DNA from 2 places in the Pseudomonas sp. St386 genome. Region 1 is predicted to be linked to the other one. Evidence: riboswitches for the same ligand, from Rfam matches in the RefSeq annotation. Region 1 holds a riboswitch; the other holds the start of a gene.
What was found. A riboswitch is a leader RNA that binds a small molecule or an ion and turns the genes downstream of it on or off. The one in region 1 is predicted to bind cobalamin.
Positions count from the first base shown of each region.

Region 1 (9,010 bases):
CAGTTCGCGGTCGATGTGGGTCTCGCGCACCAGATTGAGGATGTCCCGTTGCAGCTCCCGGGCACGGCGCGGATCGAGCAATTGCGCCTCGTAGTACTCGTCAGCCAGCAGCTCGAGGTTACGCAGTGGCCCATAGGTTTCGGCCCGGGTCAGCGGCGGCATCAAGTGGTCGATGATTACCGCCTGGGTACGACGCTTGGCCTGGGCGCCCTCACCCGGGTCGTTGACGATGAACGGATAGATATTCGGCAGCGGCCCCAGCAGCACGTCCGGCCAGCAGTTTTCCGACAGCCCGACGCCCTTGCCCGGCAGCCATTCGAGGTTGCCGTGCTTGCCGACGTGAATCACCCCGTGGACGCCGTAGGTGTGGCGCAACCAGAAATAAAACGCCAGGTAACCGTGGGGCGGTACCAGGTCCGGGTCATGGTACACCGCGCTCGGATCGACCTGATAACCCCGCGCCGGCTGGATACCGACGAAGGTCAGGCCCAGCCGAAGACCGGCGACCATCAGACGGCCGTCGCGGAACATCGGGTCCTGCTCGGGCGAGCCCCAGCGCGCCAGCACCGCTTGGCGATTGCCTTCGGGCAATGCGTCGAACAAGGCCTGGTACTCGGCGAGGGCCAGGCTCTGGTGACAGGGACGCAGGTCGAGGCTGTCCAGGTCATTACTGACCCCGCCGAGCAATTGCTGGATCAACGCGGTGCCGCTCGCCGGCAGTTCGGACGGCAACGGATAGCCCTCGGCCTGCAGGGCCCGCAGGATATTCAAGGCCGACGCCGGGGTGTCCAGGCCGACGCCATTGCCGATGCGACCGTCGCGGGTCGGGTAGTTGGCGAGGATCAGCGCCACACGCTTCTGGGCATTGGGCAAACGCGCCAGGGTGGTCCAGCGTCGGGCCAGTTCGGCGACAAAATCCATGCGCTCGGGCGCGGCCCGGTAGCAGACCACATCGCTCTGGCTGCGCTCGCTGCGCCAGGCCAGGTCCTTGAAACTGATGGGGCGGCTGATGATCCGTCCGTCCAGTTCCGGCAAGGCAATGTGCATCGCCAGGTCTCGCGGTCCCAAGCCCTGCTCGCTGGCCCGCCAGCCGGGTTCGTTGTCCTGGGCGCAGATCGCCTGGATCACCGGGATGTTGCGGCGAAACGGTCGCAAATGCGGAGCTTCGGGGCTGGATTGAGCGAAGCCGGTGGTGTTGAGGATCACCCCCGCCTGCACCTCGTCCAGCCAGTCCTCTACAAGTGCGAGGCAACCAGGCTCCTTGAGGCTTGCCACGGCAATCGGCAGCGGATTGAGCCCCGCCGCTTGCAGGCGCTGGCAGAACACGTCGATGAACGCGGTGTTCGCCGCTTGCAGGTGGGAGCGATAAAACAGCACCGCCGCCACCGGTTGCCCGGCGCTCCAGTCGGCTTGCCAGTCGTCGAGGTTGGCGCTGGTTTTCGCCGGGTGATAGATGGCCGTGCGTGGCAAGGCCTGCGGCTCGGCCCACGGATAATCGCGGCCGAACCATTGGCTGCCTAGGTTGTAAAACAGGTCGAGGGCATTGCCCAGCCCGCCCTGGCGCAAGAACTGCCAGAGCCGGTCGCGGTCCTCAACGGCCACGTTGCTCAGGTCACTGAGTTCCGGGTCTGGACGATCATCCCCCGGCACCAGGATCAGCTTCACCCCGCGCCCCGCCAGTTCCATCAGGCGCTCGATGCCGTAGCGCCAATAGCCGATGCCGCCATGCAGCGACAACAGGATGACCTTGGCGTGTTGCAGCACGTCTTCGACATACAGATCCACCGAGGCGTGGTTCTGCACCTGCATCGGGTTGGCGAGGCGAAACTGCGGGTAGTCACCCGGCAACTGCTTCGCCGCTTCGGCCAGCAGCGCCAGGCTGGAGTCGCCGCTGCACAGGATCACCAGTTCGGCGGGGGTTTGCCCCAGGTCGGCAATGTTGTCATCCGACACGAAACCGCCGGGCTGGGTCCTGAGCAGGTGCATGGCTTAGGCCCCGAGGGCGGCGCGCAACTGCGCTTCGAGCAGCGCGGCGTCAAGCGCCTGGCCGATCAGCACCAGGCGGGTGACCCGCGCTTCCTCAGCGCCCCACTGGCGGTCGAAATGCTTGTCGAAACGCGTCCCGACGCCCTGGATCAACAGGCGCATCGGCTTGTTCGGAATCGCCGCGAAACCCTTGACTCGCAATACTCCGTGCTGGACCACCAGTTGCGTCAGCGCGTCGAGCAACAGGCTTTCGTCAGCCTGGGGCAGTTCGATGGAAATGGAATCGAAGGCGTCATGATCGTGGTCATCATCGTCGCCATCGTGGTGATGGTCGTGATGGCTGTGGCGGCCGTCGATGTGTTCTTCGGAACCAGCGCCCAGGCCGATCAATACGTCCAGCGGCAGGCGACCGCTGCTGGCTTCGATGACCTTGACCGCCGGTGGCAGCTCTTCGGCGACTTCCAGGCGAACTTTGGCCAGGTCCTCAGGGCTGATCAGGTCAGCCTTGTTGAGGATCACCAGGTCGGCGCTCGCCAGTTGGTCGGCGAACAGTTCGTGCAGCGGCGATTCGTGGTCCAGGTTCGGGTCGAGTTTGCGCTGGGCATCGACCTGGTCGGGGAACGCGGCAAAGGTACCCGCGGCCACGGCCGGGCTGTCGACCACGGTGATTACCGCATCGACGGTGCAGGCGCTGCGGATTTCCGGCCATTGGAAGGCCTGGACCAGCGGCTTGGGCAGGGCCAGGCCGGAGGTTTCGATGAGGATGTGATCGAGGTCGCCACGCCGGGCCACCAGTTCGCGCATCACCGGGAAGAACTCTTCCTGCACCGTGCAGCACAGGCAGCCGTTGGCCAGTTCATAGACGCGGCCGTTGGCTTCTTCTTCGGTGCAACCGATGGAGCACTGCTTGAGGATTTCGCCGTCGATGCCCAGCTCGCCGAATTCGTTGACGATCACGGCGATGCGCCGGCCCTGGGCGTTGTCGAGCATGTGCCGCAGCAAGGTGGTTTTACCCGAGCCGAGGAAACCGGTGACGATGGTGACGGGGAGTTTGGCCAGTGTTTTCATCGGATGCCCTTTGGCAAGGTGGCGGGCAAACGGGACGACAACCGCTGGCACAGGCGTGCGCGGAAGATTTCGCCACCGGATCACCCCGCCCGGTTGTAGTGAGAATCTGTCTCGAGGCAGGTCTCCTGGCTGACGGCGGGCCAATCTTTCGACTGGCAATTGCTGCGCCTTCCCGTGCGCCCGTTTTAAAGGGCATGCACAGTGGCCTTGCAGAAACAGCACCGTTCACAGTTGCGGGGGCAGCCGCGGCTTGGACCGCGTTCCCTTCTTAGCTCCGGCATGTGCCGAAGAACCTCGAAGGCGCAAGGCTACGCAGGGTGTGGGGGCGGGTCAATCGCCAGAGTGTTCTGCGGTGTATGTCCGGGCCTCATCGCGAGCAGGCTCGCTCCCACAGTTGATCTTTGTTGAACATGAGTTTTGTGATCCGCGAGATTCATTGTGGGAGCGAGCTTGCTCGCGATGGGCGCAACTCGGTGCCAGCCTGAGAACCCACGCCAATTGACGCCCCGCCCCCGCCCATGCTCTCCTGTACGCCTAGTTACGGGTGCCCTTCACAGGGTGAAACGGGAAACCGGTGAATCGTGTGCTTTACTCCAAAGCCACGTCAGTCCGGTGCTGCCCCCGCAACGGTAAGCGAGCGAAGCGTCTGAACCACTGTGTCCCCGGACATGGGAAGGTGACGCTTGCAGGCCAGGCGCAAGCCCCGCCCCTCGCGAGCCCGGAGACCGGCCCTTGACTCATGCATCAACAAACCCGCGGTGGGCGGGCGCTGTTCGAACCTTGGCGGGTTTTCGCCCGGGGTTTCATCGCGCTCGAATGCCCACTGAACAAGAACAGAGGGAAGCGCCATGTCGACCATCAGCAGCACCGCCCGCACCGCCAGCAGCACCACCACCCTGAGCCAACGCCTGAGCGCCGCGATCCTTGCTTCCATCCTCGGCGCGGGGCTGGTCTATTTCGCCGGTTTCTCCCACATCGAAGCGGTGCACAACGCTGCTCACGATACCCGTCACAGCGCCGCATTCCCGTGCCATTGAGAACTGACGACATGATCAAGCGTATCGCGCAGACCGCTGGTTTCAGCGGCTTGCTGGCCGCCTTGCTGCTGACCCTGCTGCAAAGTTTCTGGGTATCGCCGCTGATTCTCCAGGCGGAAACCTTCGAGAAGGCCCCGGCGACCGAGGTCCATGAACACGCCGACGGGGCGGCTCATACCCATGATGCCGAGGCCTGGGAGCCGGAAGACGGCTGGCAGCGCGTGCTGTCCACCACGGGCGGCAACCTGGTGGTCGCCGTGGGGTTTGCCCTGATGCTGGCGGGCCTGTACACCTTGCGCGCACCGACTCGCACGTCCCAGGGCCTGCTCTGGGGCCTGGCCGGTTATGCCACTTTCGTCTTGGCGCCGACGCTTGGCCTGCCCCCGGAATTGCCTGGCACCGCAGCGGCCGACCTGGCCCAACGACAGATGTGGTGGATCGGCACCGCGGCGTCCACGGCGGTGGGCATTGCCTTGATCGCCTTCGGCCAGCATTGGCTGCTCAAGGTGCTGGGCGTGGCAACATTGCTGGTGCCCCACGTCATCGGCGCGCCGCAGCCCGAAGTCCACTCGATGCTGGCGCCCGAAGCGCTGGAGAGCCAGTTCAAGATTGCCTCGCAGTTGACCAACGTCGCGTTCTGGCTGGCCCTGGGCCTGATCAGCGCCTGGCTGTTTCGCCGTGACGGCCAAGCCCACCACGACGCATGAGCGCCGAGCCGATCCTGGTGATCGGCCTGGGCTGCCAGCGTGGTTGCCCGGCCAGCACGCTGCGGGCCCTGCTCGACCAGACGCTGCTGGCCCACGGCATCGAACTTCATCGGGTACGGGCCCTGGCCAGTATCGACCTCAAGCGTGACGAGCCCGGGCTGCTGGAGCTGGCCGGGCAACTGGCGCTGCCGCTGACCTGCTTCAGTGTCGAACAGTTGGCCAGCTACGAGCAGCGGCTCAGTCACCGTTCCGAGATCGCCTTCGAGCGAACCGGTTGCTACGGCATCGCCGAAAGCGCCGCCCTCGCCTTGGCCGACCAGTTGGGCAGATCGCCCGCGACGCTACTGATTACTCGCCAAAAAGGCCCCAAGAGCACGTTGGCATTGGCGGTCGTGGCGTAAATCCCGATAATCGGCGCCCAGGATCATGAGCGATCTTCATCTGGGCAACGCTCACCCACCTTCCACAGGAGCCGGTCATGACCGTTTACTTCATCGGCGCCGGCCCCGGCGACCCGGACCTCATCACGGTCAAAGGCCAGCGACTGATCCGCCAGTGCGCGGTGATCATCTACGCCGGCTCGCTGGTGCCAACCGCCGTCCTTGAAGGCCATTGTGCCGAACAGGTGATCAACAGCGCCGAGCTGCATCTGGAACAGATCATCGAATTGATCAAGAGCGCCCATCTCAAGGGCCAGGACGTGGCCCGGGTGCATTCCGGCGACCCGAGCCTGTACGGCGCCATCGGCGAGCAGATTCGTTGCCTGCGGGAATTGGCCATCCCTTTCGAAATCATCCCGGGGGTGACAGCGACCTCAGCCTGCGCCGCCCTGCTGGGTGCCGAACTGACCTTGCCGGACATTTCCCAAAGCCTGATCCTCACCCGCTACGCCGACAAAAGCCCGATGCCCGCTGGGGAAGAACTGGGCAGCCTGGCGCAGCACGGGGCGACCATGGCGATTCACCTGGGGGTCAATCATCTGGAAAAAATCGTCGACGAACTGCGGCCCCACTATGGCGCCGATTGCCCGATTGCCGTGATCCACCGGGCGACCTGGCCGGATCAGGATTGGGTGATGGGGACGCTGGACGATATCGCAGCAAAGGTACACGCCAAGGGCTTTCGCCGCACGGCGCTGATTCTGGTGGGACGTGTGCTGGGCAACGATGTGTTCAGCGAGTCTTCGCTGTACCGCGCCGGGCATGCGCATCTCTACAGGCCCTGACTCGCCAGAGAATCCACCGGGATCCCCCTGCGGGAGCGAATCTGTGGGAGCAAGGCTTGCCCGCGAAGGCGTCGTCTCGGTCTATCCGCTACACCAAGGTGTTTGCATCGCGGGCAAGCCTTGCTCCCACAAGCTCGCTCCCACAGGTTACGAGCTGATCGCAAGATGGTATTGCCACAATCAGTAGTAGGCGTTTTCTTTCTGCGTGTGGTCGGTCACGTCGCGTACGCCCTTGAGCTCCGGAATGCGCTCGAGCAAGGTCCGCTCGATGCCTTCCTTCAAGGTGACGTCAGCCTGGCCGCAGCCCTGGCAGCCGCCGCCGAACTGGAGTACGGCGATGCCGTCTTCCACCACGTCGATCAGCGAAACCTGGCCGCCGTGGCTGGCCAGTCCCGGGTTGATTTCGGTTTGCAGGTAGTAATTGATGCGCTCGTTGACCGGGCTGTCGGCATTGACCATCGGCACCTTGGCGTTTGGCGCCTTGATGGTCAGTTGGCCGCCCATGCGGTCAGTGGCGTAGTCGACCACCGCATCGTCCAGGAAGGCTTCGCTGAACGAGTCGATGTACGCGGTGAAGCTCTTGAGCCCCAGCGCGGTGTCTTCGGGTTTTTCTTCCCCCGGCTTGCAGTAGGCAATGCACGTCTCAGCGTACTGGGTGCCGGGCTGGGTGATGAAGATGCGGATCCCGATCCCAGGCGTGTTCTGCTTGGACAGCAGGTCGGCCAGGTAATCGTGGGCGGCATCGGTAATGGTAATGGCGGTCATGGAAACTCCTCGCAGGCTTGCCGGCAGTTTACGCCAATCATCGCGCCGGACAAAGTCCTAGTATTTTTGTCAGGAAAGAGCCCGGCGGCACGGAGTTTGCCACCGGTGCTGTCGATCAGAGGTTCTGGTAGCGATTCATGTCCAGCACACCGTTTTCCACGGGCTCCGTCTCCTGGATGTACTGGCTCAGGTCATGGAAGTAGTGCCAGAACTGCGGGTGACTGCGGCGAATGCCCCAGCGCTCGACAATCCGCTCGAACGCCGATGCATCCTGGGCGCCTTGCATGGCCTCGACGAACGCCGGCACTTGCTCGGCCGGAATGTTGAACATGAAGTTCGGATAGCTGCTGAGCACACCCGGGTAGACCGTCAGCGTGTCCAGCCCCGGCTGGTAGCGCGCCTCCTCGCCCAGCAGGAACGCCACGTTGCTGTGGGCTCGGTTGCGCAGCAGGCTGTAGACCTCACGATGACCGCTGGCGGTTTCGACGCGCAGCAGGGTCGCTTCCGGCAGTTGGTCGATCACCTTGAGCCCCGCCGCCGGGCGTGACACCAGCCGACTGAGGGCCTGTTCGGCGTTTTGCAGCGCCGGGTCGATATTCGGGCGCGAGCAGTAGGCCCCGTCGCAGCGGTTGATCGGATCGGGGCGCGCATTCAGCTCGCCGTAACGGGCCAGCAATTGCTGGGCGAAATCGCCCTTGGGGTCGCGCTCGTCGAGCTTGAGGGCGGTCGGCTTGTCATCGTCGATGGTCTCGTAATCGAGCCACATCTTGAATTTGCCGCCGGCCTGGTACCAGTCGTCAAGGTAGCCTTCCCGGGAGTCAGCCGGCATCAGGCGCAGGAAGTTCTGCTCCGCACCGTTGCGGATCAGATCGAAATACAGCCGGGTCTGGGCCTGGTGGGACACGTTGCCGAATACATCGAAGTTCACCGCCAATTGGTAATAGGTGCGCTCCAGCAATGGGAAGTCGAACAGCCACATCGTCTGCGGCACTTCGCCGATCAGGCCCTTGTTGACCGAGGCGCTGTCGAAGTGCCGGAAAATGCTCAGCAACGCATTGTCGTTCCCGGCCCACAGCGTCGACCAACTCGGCGCCGGAGCGTCGGCATAGACGTCGCGGCGCAAGGCTTCGTATTCGTTGCGCTTGTCCCGGTAGTCGAGCCACAGGCTGACGACGCTGCCCACATCGTCGTTCTGCCCCGGCATCGCCAGCAGCGGCGTGGCCTGGCCGCGGTAGTTCGGATCGGTGATGTACAGGTCGTGTTCGGGCGCTTGGAACAACGCCCAGAAATTGTCGCGGATCACGTCCGTGGCAATCTGGCCCCGGCACACCGGCCCGCGAATGAAGGTGCGCACGAAATACTCGGCGTTATCGAGCATGAACTGGTAGCGAGCCTGGGCCGGGATAGCTTCGAAGGTGGAGAACGGATTGGCCCGGCGCTCCGGACCGTAGCCCGGCAACGCGGAAACCTGCCATTTGCCGCTGTAGAACAGGCTCTTGATGCGCGCCATCTTCGCAGCGCTCAAGCCGTAGGTGATGTGGGTCTTGTGTACGATCACCCCTTGCACCGGCCAGAGCCGGTAATAGACGCTGGTGCCGGGGTCATCATTCGGACGACGGGTATTGATCAGGTCGATCGGCTGGCCGGTGGGCGTGCGCGAACGGACCCACTGGAAGAAATGCCCCGGCTCACCGTCCTTGAAATAGATGTGCGCCAGGAACCAATGCTCGAACAACCAGCGGCCCACCAGGCTTTCCCGGGCGCCAGGGGCATTGAGCAGGTTTTCCCATTGCACCACCTGCAAGGCTTCGGCGGCACTCGGGGCCAGGGCCTGCTGATCGATGGGGGCGCCTGCGGCCAGCCAGCGTTGCAGGGTCTGGTATTGCTGGTCGGTCAGGCCGGTGACGGCCAGGGGCATGCCTTCCTTGGGATGGGCACCGGCGTATTCGTTGAATTGATCGGGCATCGCGCAACTGTTTTCACGATTGAGGCCCAGCACGATCTCTTCCGGCAGTTTGGCGTTGGGCTGCAACGGCGTGCGGTGGCCCAACTCCAGCATGCGCGCCATCAGGGCAGCCTGGCTGCCTTGTGCATCGAGCACCGAATAGAAACCCTTGCGCTGCCAGGCGCGCTGGCCGGAGGCGTCATAGAACAAACGGGTCGGATCGGCCGCCTGGCGCCGCTCGCCGTCGTACACCGACAGCTTGCTCGCCCCCCGTGCC
Region 1 covers NZ_AP021900.1:2,394,699-2,403,708, reverse strand. Annotated here, with positions in the region: gene cobN (cobaltochelatase subunit CobN) at 1-1,986, opposite strand, end outside; gene cobW (cobalamin biosynthesis protein CobW) at 1,990-3,054, opposite strand; cobalamin riboswitch at 3,152-3,366, opposite strand; cobalamin riboswitch at 3,580-3,803, shown strand; gene KI235_RS10595 (CbtB-domain containing protein) at 3,903-4,091, shown strand; gene KI235_RS10590 (CbtA family protein) at 4,103-4,798, shown strand; gene KI235_RS10585 (cobalamin biosynthesis protein) at 4,795-5,199, shown strand; gene cobM (precorrin-4 C(11)-methyltransferase) at 5,277-6,023, shown strand; gene nfuA (Fe-S biogenesis protein NfuA) at 6,204-6,788, opposite strand; gene KI235_RS10570 (fatty acid cis/trans isomerase) at 6,904-9,010, opposite strand, start outside.

Region 2 (9,010 bases), 2.7 Mb from region 1:
TCGGCGATAGCGCGGTAGATGGCGTCGCGTTCGGCCTGGGAGAAAGCGGTGTCTGTCATGGCCTCTTCGCGAGCAAGCTCGCTCCCACATTGGCTAGCGTTGCACTTGAGATCACTGGGTCCCCTGTGGGAGCGAGCTTGCTCGCGATAGCGGTCTCAGGATCCGGCGCAAACAACGCAGCAATCGCCTTGGGATTGGACGGAAAATAAAAATGCACATAGGAAGCCGTCATGCGCCCCTGCCGGAACACCGCTTCCGCCCCGCGCCCGCCGTTGGGGCTATGGCCACGGGCAATCGGTTCAAGTTCGGTGCTGGTCAGCGAATGATGATAGGTATGCCCACGCAAGGTGCCTTCCGGCAAGTCCACCGATTGCAACGCCAGGGCCGCCAGGCGTTTTTGCATCTGCGCATCACCCGCCAGCAAACCCAGCAGTTCGGTGCGCACGCCTTCGACATCGGTCAATGAATCCAGCAGATACAACATGCCGCCGCATTCGGCGAGCAACGGTTTATCGGCTGCGTGATGGGCACGGATCGCCGCGAGCATCGGCGCGTTCCCGGCAAGCGCAACATGGTGCAGTTCCGGATAACCGCCAGGCAGATAAAGGCTGTCCGCCTCGGGCAGTTCGCTGTCATGAATCGGCGAAAAGAAGCTCAACTGCGCGCCCATGGCCCGCAGCAGATCAAGGCTGGCGCCATAGGTGAAGGCAAACGCTTCGTCACGGGCCACGGCGATGCATACCCCAGCGAGCCACGGCTCAACGGCAATCACCTCGGGCGCGGCGAACTCCACCGCTGGCGGCAGCGCCACTTCACAACTGCCGGCCAGGGCCTGCGCGGCCGCGTCGAGGCGCACGTCCAAGTCGTTCAACTCGCTGGCCTGGACCAAACCGAGGTGACGACTGGGTAATTCGATGCCGGTTTCCCGGGACAGCGCGCCGTACCAGCGCAAGCCTTCGGTCAGGCTGCCTTCAAGCAACTGCGCGTGGCGCAAGGTGCCGACCCGGTTGGCCAAGACCCCGGCGAACGGCAGGTCGGGTTGATAACGCGCCAGGCCCAGGGCCAGGGCGCCGAAAGTCTGGGCCATGGCCGTGCCGTCGATCACCGCCAGCACCGGCACGCCAAAATGCCGCGCCAGATCGGCGCTCGACGGGGTGCCGTCGAACAGCCCCATCACCCCTTCGATCAGGATCAGGTCCGCTTCGGCAGAGGCTTCCCACAACAGTCGGCGACTTTCCTGCTCGCCGACCATCCACATGTCCAATTGATAGACCGGCGCGCCACTGGCCCGCTCCAGGATCATCGGGTCGAGGAAGTCGGGGCCACATTTGAATACGCGCACCTTGCGTCCCTGGTTGCGATGCAACCTGGCCAGCGCCGCGGTGACGGTGGTCTTGCCCTGGCCCGAGGCCGGCGCTGCGATCAGCACCGCCGGACAGTGGCGGCTGGTCATGGCGGGATCGCTCACAGTTCGACGCCTTTCTGCGCCTTGATACCCGCCTGGAACGCGTGCTTGATCATGCCCATTTCAGTCACGGTGTCGGCCAACTCGATCATCTCGGGCTTGGCGCCGCGACCGGTCACCACCACGTGCTGCATCGGTGGGCGGGCCTGCAGATCGCTCAGCACCTGATCGAGGTCGAGGTAACCGTGCTTGAGGGCAATGTTCAACTCGTCGAGCACCACCAGGCCGATGGACGGATCGCTGAGCAACTGGCGCGATACGGCCCAGGCGGCTTCGGCAGCGGCGATGTCGCGCTGGCGATCCTGGGTTTCCCAGGTAAACCCCTCGCCCATGACATGAAAGCGCACCTGCTCCGGGAAGCGGCGGAAGAACAGTTCTTCACCGGTGCTGTTGCGCCCCTTGATGAACTGCACCACGCCGCATTGCATGCCGTGGCCCATGGACCGCGCAAGCATGCCGAACGCCGAGCTGCTCTTGCCCTTGCCGTTGCCCGTCAGCACCAGCAACAGGCCGCATTCATTCGGCGAGTTGGCGATGCGCTCGTCGATCACGGCTTTCTTGCGCAGCATGCGCGCCAGGTGGCGTTCGTTGCGATCAGACGTGTCGGTGAAGAGGGAGTCGGTCATGGGAAGCCTCCGTTTGGGATTGGATAACGGCGGGCGGGCACAAAAAAAGACGGCAACAAGCCTGGCATCGCCCACCGTGATGCCGTTGGATGAATCAGGCCGGTCTCCGGGCTCATGAGCGGCGTGGTGCCGGTCTGTGCGCCTTCCCATGTCTGCGACACAGTGGCTTGAGCACAGCGTTGACTCATTTACCGTTGCGGGGGCAGCGCCGGGTTCGTATGCACTCACCGGCTTCCCTGTTTCACTCTGTCGACCGCAGCCACAGAGCACCTGAAACAAGCGGCGAAGGTTAGAGGGTTGGGGGTGGAGCGTCAATTAAAGCCGCCTGTCGGGACGATCATTGGCGCCGATCAATAAAATGACGCCAATCTTGTGGGATTCTGCGGCAAGTGATATCAAAGCGACATTACGACCCGATATCACAAGAACAAGAGGGCAAAAGCATGCAAGGGATGATCATCAGCAATCCAAAACTGGAGTTTCTGCGTCCAGTGCTGGAACGTTGGTTTGACTGTATCGACCGCTATAACGCGGTGCGTGGCGATAACGACACGCCCTACTGGTTCGATGAAAAAGCCAACCTCGGCTTGCTGTCGGCCGCAGCCTGGATGGCTGAGATGGTCACACTGCAGAACGCCCCGACCCGCAAGCAGAATGAAGAAGGCGAACGCAACGTCAGCGCCGACCTGTTCATCGCCAGCACCGAGGAGCGCGCCTTCATCCAGGCCACCCAGCGCTGGCCCAAGGTCAACAACCTGAACCTGACCCAGCCGCTACTGGAAGCCACCAGCGATGCCAAGCGCATCAGCTATGCCAGCGACCTGAAGCTGGGCTGCCTGTTCGTCTCGCCGCAAAAAGCCCAGCAAAGCGCCACGCCCGAAGAATTGCAGGACATGATCGATGACCTGCAGAAGGAAAACACCTGCGCCGCGGCCTGGTACTTCCCTTACGCCTACCGCAAGTTGCGCAATGAAGCCGGTCATTACCATCCTGGCATTGCGGTGCTATTCAAACAGGCCCATGGTTGATTCATTCAACAAGGAACTGTGCAAGCAAGCTCCCAAAGGGAGCTTGCTTGCCTGGCTGACGGGGCCCACCCGCCGTTGAACCTTCCCGCGTCTACGCTCCTCTATGAATAACTACATGCATTCATAGGGAAGCCAGCATGCTCAAGCCACCCCACCTCCTGATCGTCGTCCTTGCCGCCGGACTTGTCGCTTGCGGCGAGTCGTCCACCTTGCAAGTGTCCGACGGCACCGGCCCAGCGCCGAAACTGCCCGAACCGAACAAGACCCTGATGCCCACCGTCAACATCGCCGAAGCCGTCGGCTGGCCGCAAGGCGCCAAGCCGACCCCGGCCCAGGGCCTGCAAGTGGGTGCATTCGCTGAAGGACTGGACCATCCGCGCTGGCTCTATGTGCTGCCCAATGGTGATGTGCTGGTGGCCGAAACCAACGCCCCACCCAAGCCGGACGACGCCAAAGGCATCCGGGGCTGGGTGATGAAAAAAGTCATGGGCCGCGCCGGCGCCGGCGTGCCCAGCCCCAATCGCATCACTCTGTTGCGCGACGCCAATCACGACGGCATCGCCGAAACCCGCACGGTGTTCCTGGAAAACCTCAACTCACCGTTCGGCATGACCCTGGTCGGCAATGACCTCTACGTGGCCGATACCGACCGATTGATCCGTTTCCCCTACAAGGACGGTGACACGCAAATCAAGGCGCAGCCGACCAAGGTCGTCGATCTGCCCGGGGGCACACTCAACCATCACTGGACCAAGAACGTGATTGCCAGCCGTGACGGCAGCAAGTTGTATGTCACCACCGGCTCGAACAGTAACGTCGCGGAAAACGGCATGGAGGCCGAAGAAGGTCGCGCCGCCATCTGGGAAGTGGACCGTGCCAGCGGAAATCACCGTATCTTCGCCTCGGGCTTGCGCAACCCTAACGGCCTGGCCTGGGAACCCCGCAGCGGCGCGCTCTGGACAGCGGTGAACGAGCGGGATGAGATCGGCAGCGACCTGGTGCCGGACTACATCACGTCGGTCAAGGACGGGGCCTTCTATGGCTGGCCCTACAGCTACTATGGGCAGAATGTCGATGTCCGGGTCGAACCACAGAACCCGGCCCTGGTGGCCAAGGCCATCGCCCCGGACTACGCCGTCGGCCCTCACACCGCCTCATTGGGGCTGACCTTCGCCGAGGGCAGCACCTTGCCTGCACCGTTTACCGAAGGGGCTTTCGTTGGCCAGCACGGCTCCTGGAACCGCAAGCCCCACAGTGGTTATAAAGTGATTTTCGTACCGTTCAACGGCGGCAAGCCGATGGGACAACCGGTGGATGTGCTGACCGGTTTCCTGAACGCCGACGAAAAAGCCCAGGGCCGACCAGTGGGCGTGGTGATCGACAAGCAGGGTGGCTTGTTGGTGGCCGATGATGTGGGGAACAAGATCTGGCGCGTGTCAGGTAAATAAGGCCGACACACCCCTTGTGACGAGGGGATTTACTCCTGACCTGTGGGAGCAAGACTTGCCCGCGATGAAGGCGATGCGGTCTTTCAGAGATCGAGGTGCCTGTTTCGCGAGCAAGCTTTGCTCCCACAGATCAGGGCAACAACAACTCAGGGGTTACGCGCCAGATGCTCCGGCTGCAGCACACGCTTGGCGCCCAGGTAAGCCCTCTGCCAATAGGCCTTGGACAGGCTATCGAGCTTGACCGTGCCTCCCGTGGCCGGCGCATGGACGAAACGGCCCTCACCGACATAGATCCCGGCATGGCTGACCTGGGAGCCACCATTGGTGGCGAAGAAGATCAAATCGCCGCTCTGCAAGGCTTCCTTGCCGACATCCGGGGCACGCATGCCAATCATCTCGCGGGTGGAACGTGGCAGGGAAATGCCGGCGGCATCGCGGTAGACATAGCCAATCAGGCCACTGCAATCGAAACCCGAATCCGGTGTGTTACCGCCCCAGCGATAAGGTGTGCCCACCAGGCCAAGCGCCCGGAAGAGCACATCTTCGGCGGCCGGGGAAAAGGGTTGCGCGGGAGCAAAGACCACCGGAGCTCGCACTGGAGCAGGCGGCGGCGGAGTGCGGCTGGCGCACGCGCTGAGCAGCGCGGCAAAAAACATGAGGGCGAGGCGGGCCGACGTCGACATATGCAGAACAATCCTGATCTGGATGCGGCTTTTCTGCCGTGGGCATGAAAACAAATCCGCCTGCGGAGTACGCAGGCGGATTGCCATCAATCAATGATCTAGGATTCTAGCGGCTATACGGCAAACTTCAAGTAAGACTTTAAGTTTGCCTTACAAACTGTGTGCTTACTTGCGAGCAGTGACCACCGTCGGTGCCATGGCGAGGGCGCGCTTGGCTTCGATGAAGGTCTTGCTCCAGTAGCTGTCGCCCAGGCTGTCGATCCGCACACCACCGCTGCGGCGGCTGCTGGAATGGATGAACTGGTTGTCGCCCAGGTAGATACCGGCGTGGCTGACACGACCGCGACGACCGTTGGTGCTGAAGAACAGCAGGTCACCGGGTTCCAGTTGGTTGCGAGCCACCAGAGGGGCATTCACGTTGATCATTTCGCGAGTGGAACGCGGCAGGTTCATGCCGGCCTCTTCGCGGAACAGATAACCGATGAAACCGCTGCAATCGAAGCCGGCTTCAGAGGTACCGCCAAAACGGTAGCGGGTACCGATCAACGACATACCGCGTTCCAGGATGCTGTCGGCCAGTACTGGAAGCTGGTAAGGCTTGCTGCCGGCGAAGGCTGCGAGCTCTTTGTCGGAGGCCATTTCTTCCTGGAACGCAACGGAGGAAGACTGGGCGGTAACGGAGTTCTTGACCTGTGGTTGTTGCTCTTGCTGGGACACTGGGGAGTGGGCAGCGCAACCAAACAACAGGGTAACGAGTGCGAGAGGCACGAGGGGTGCGAAGCGATTTAGCATGGGCACGACCGTGGCTGAAGTAGTAAAGATGGCGAGACTATGCCTTCTATCAACCTCATTTGCAAATTCAATCGATGCAAATGTGACTTCTCGGTTTTACGTTTACATCTAAGCGCTTAAGCCCATTTTGAACGTCACGTGGCCTGCAGCCCAGCAGGACCGCGGGTTTCGCCGTGTCCAGAGCAGGCCAAGAGCCACTACCTGCAACGGTTCTACCAGCCCAGGGTTTCTTTCAAAAAAGGAATAGTCAGCTTGCGCTGGGCCTGGAGTGAGGCCTGATCGAGGCGTTCGAGCAGTTCGAACAACGCGCTCATGCTGCGGGTACCGCGGGTGAGGATGAAATGCCCGACTTCGTCGGTCAGGTGCAGGCCACGCCGGGACGCGCGCAGCTGCAAGGCACGAAGCTTGTCTTCGTCGGAAAGCGGGCGCATCTGGAAAATCAGCGCCAGGGTGAGACGGGACTTGAGGTCCGCCAGCTTCACCGGCAGCTCCCGTGGCGACGTCGAGGCGGCGATCAGCAAGCGCCGACCGCTATCACGCAACCGATTGAACAGGTGAAACAGCGCTTCTTCCCAGTCAGCCTTGCCGGCCACGGCCTGGAGATCGTCCAGGCAGACCAGTTCGTACTGCTCGAGGTTGTCGAGGATCTCAACGCCGCGATCGAGCAACTCGGCCAACGGCAGGTACACCGCAGGTTCGCCCAATTGCTCGAACCGCAGGCACGCGGCCTGCAACAGATGCGTGCGCCCTACCCCGTCCTTGCCCCACAGATAGATCAGGCTTTCGGTCCAGCCGGCGTCGGCTTCGCAAAGCCGCTCGACATAGCCGAGTGCAGCGGCATTGGCGCCTGGGTAGTAATTGATAAAGGTGGCGTCATCACGCAGACGCACACCTAGGGGCAGCTGAATCGGTTTCATGCTGACTGAACAGTTCCCAAGGAACCGTTAGTGGCCTCTGTGTAAAGTGCGCAAAGTTTATACCCGTGGCGCGGACCGCACAATGCGTCGGACCACGAGCAAAATCAAAGGTTTGCAGCGGCAAGACAGCGGAGCGACGGTTTCCCTGACGCTCCGCCCGACATTCGCCCTAAAGATCAGGGTCTTCGGCGCCGCTATAGATGTCCGAATCCTTGTACAAATCGTGCATATGACGCACCAGCACCATGATCACCGCCGCCACCGGCAGCGCCAGCAGGATCCCGGTGAAGCCGAACAACTCGCCCCCCGCCAGGATCGCGAAGATCACCGCCACCGGATGCAGGCCAATACGATCGCCCACCAGCAGCGGCGTCAGCACCATGCCCTCCAGGGCCTGACCGACCATGAACACCGCAACGATGCCCACCATCGGGTACAGGTCGCCGCCGAACTGGAACAATCCGGCGATCAATGCCGCGCCAATACCAATCACAAAGCCCATGTACGGCACGATGGCCGCCAGGCCGGCAATCAAGCCGATCAACAGCCCAAGCTCCAGTCCCACCAGCATCAGCCCGGCCGCATAGATGAAGCCCAGGGCCACCATCACCAGCAGTTGCCCGCGCACGAACGCCCCCAACACTTCGTGGCATTCGCCGGTCAGGGTCATGATGCGTTCTTCACGGTGACGCGGCAGCAGACTGCGAATCTTCGCCATCATCAGGTCCCAATCCCGCAGCAGATAGAAGGCCACGACTGGAATCAGCACCAGGTTCGCCAGCCAGCCGATCAACGCCAGGCCCGAGGCCGTGGCCTGGCTCAACACCACGCCAACGATGTCGGTGGTCTGGCCCATATGCTCGCTGATGGCCGCCTTGACCTTGTCGAACTTCCAGAAACCGTCCGCCAACCCCAGCTTCGACTGCACCCACGGCACCGCGCTGTGCTGCAACCAATCGAGCATCTGCGGCGCCAATTCGTACAGGCGCAGCAGTTGCTTGGCGAGCATCGGGATCAGCACCAGCAACAGTGCGCCCACAATCAAGGTGAACAGCGCAAATACCGCCACCACGCCCCAGGTCCGCGACAGGCCGAGTTTTTCCAGGCGATCCACTACCGGGTCGAACAGATAGGCCAACAGCAGCGCAACCAGGAACGGCGTCAGGATCGGATGCAGCAAATAGATAAGCGCAATCAGCAGGGCAACCCCGCCCAACCAGAACCAACGCCGCGTATCGCCCATGAACCACTCCTAGCTATATAAAGAAAGAAAACCTACCAGCGGAACCGCAGATTGGCTGCCGGCGCCGGCACAGGTGCTGCAACCGGGGCCGAACCATCGGCGGCGGGCGGCGCCACAGGCACTGGCGCGACGGCCTCGCCGGGCGGGATTTCCTGCAATTTCGCCAGGGCCAGTTGCGCCTTCAACTGCTCGGCGCTGCCGTTGACCCGATAGACGATCCGATCACCCTCAACCTGCTGCAACTGCCCACCAAATGGCTCGAGCAAACGCCCAAGCGCCGCGTACCGCTCAAGGTTCATGCCCTGCACTTCCAGCAACTGTTCAGTGGCCACGCCCGGCTTGGCGACGAAGCGCGGCGCCAGGCGCTGGTTCACCGCCAACATCACCGCGTCAGCCAGTGCGGCCGGATCGGCACCCTGGGCTGTGCCCTGCTCACGCTGATCGCCCAGCCACAGGCGCCAGGCCCCATGCCACTGCCCGCCCTCTTCCTTGGCGTGGACCGCCAGCAAGGCGTCTGTCGCGTAGCGCTCAGAGGCAGCGCGCAGAGGCGCCGGGTCGCTGCCTTCCAGGTTCGGTGCGGTGGCAACGATCTGCTCGCTCAAATCCGCCAGCGGCAAGTGCAATGCCAGCCCCCGATGCTGGGCGGCACGCCGCAATGGCGTGGCGCTGGCCTGGCCATCGCCCACCAGGCTGGAGCCCTCGACCGAGTCGTTCAGCCACCAGCCCAGGATCGATGGCCGGTTCGCGCTCCACAGCGACAAGCCTGCCGAACGCAATGCCCGGTCGGTGCTCGCCGGGTCGAAGTCCA
Region 2 covers NZ_AP021900.1:5,127,603-5,136,612, forward strand. Annotated here, with positions in the region: gene bluB (5,6-dimethylbenzimidazole synthase) at 1-59, opposite strand, end outside; gene KI235_RS22675 (cobyrinate a,c-diamide synthase) at 56-1,453, opposite strand; gene cobO (cob(I)yrinic acid a,c-diamide adenosyltransferase) at 1,465-2,091, opposite strand; cobalamin riboswitch at 2,171-2,380, opposite strand; gene KI235_RS22685 (hypothetical protein) at 2,535-3,119, shown strand; gene KI235_RS22690 (sorbosone dehydrogenase family protein) at 3,257-4,567, shown strand; gene KI235_RS22695 (C40 family peptidase) at 4,714-5,250, opposite strand; gene KI235_RS22700 (NlpC/P60 family protein) at 5,416-6,042, opposite strand; gene hda (DnaA regulatory inactivator Hda) at 6,255-6,959, opposite strand; gene KI235_RS22710 (AI-2E family transporter) at 7,129-8,202, opposite strand; gene KI235_RS22715 (DUF2066 domain-containing protein) at 8,235-9,010, opposite strand, start outside.
Region 2: another riboswitch for cobalamin. It lies ahead of cobO (cob(I)yrinic acid a,c-diamide adenosyltransferase); the one in region 1 lies ahead of KI235_RS10595 (CbtB-domain containing protein).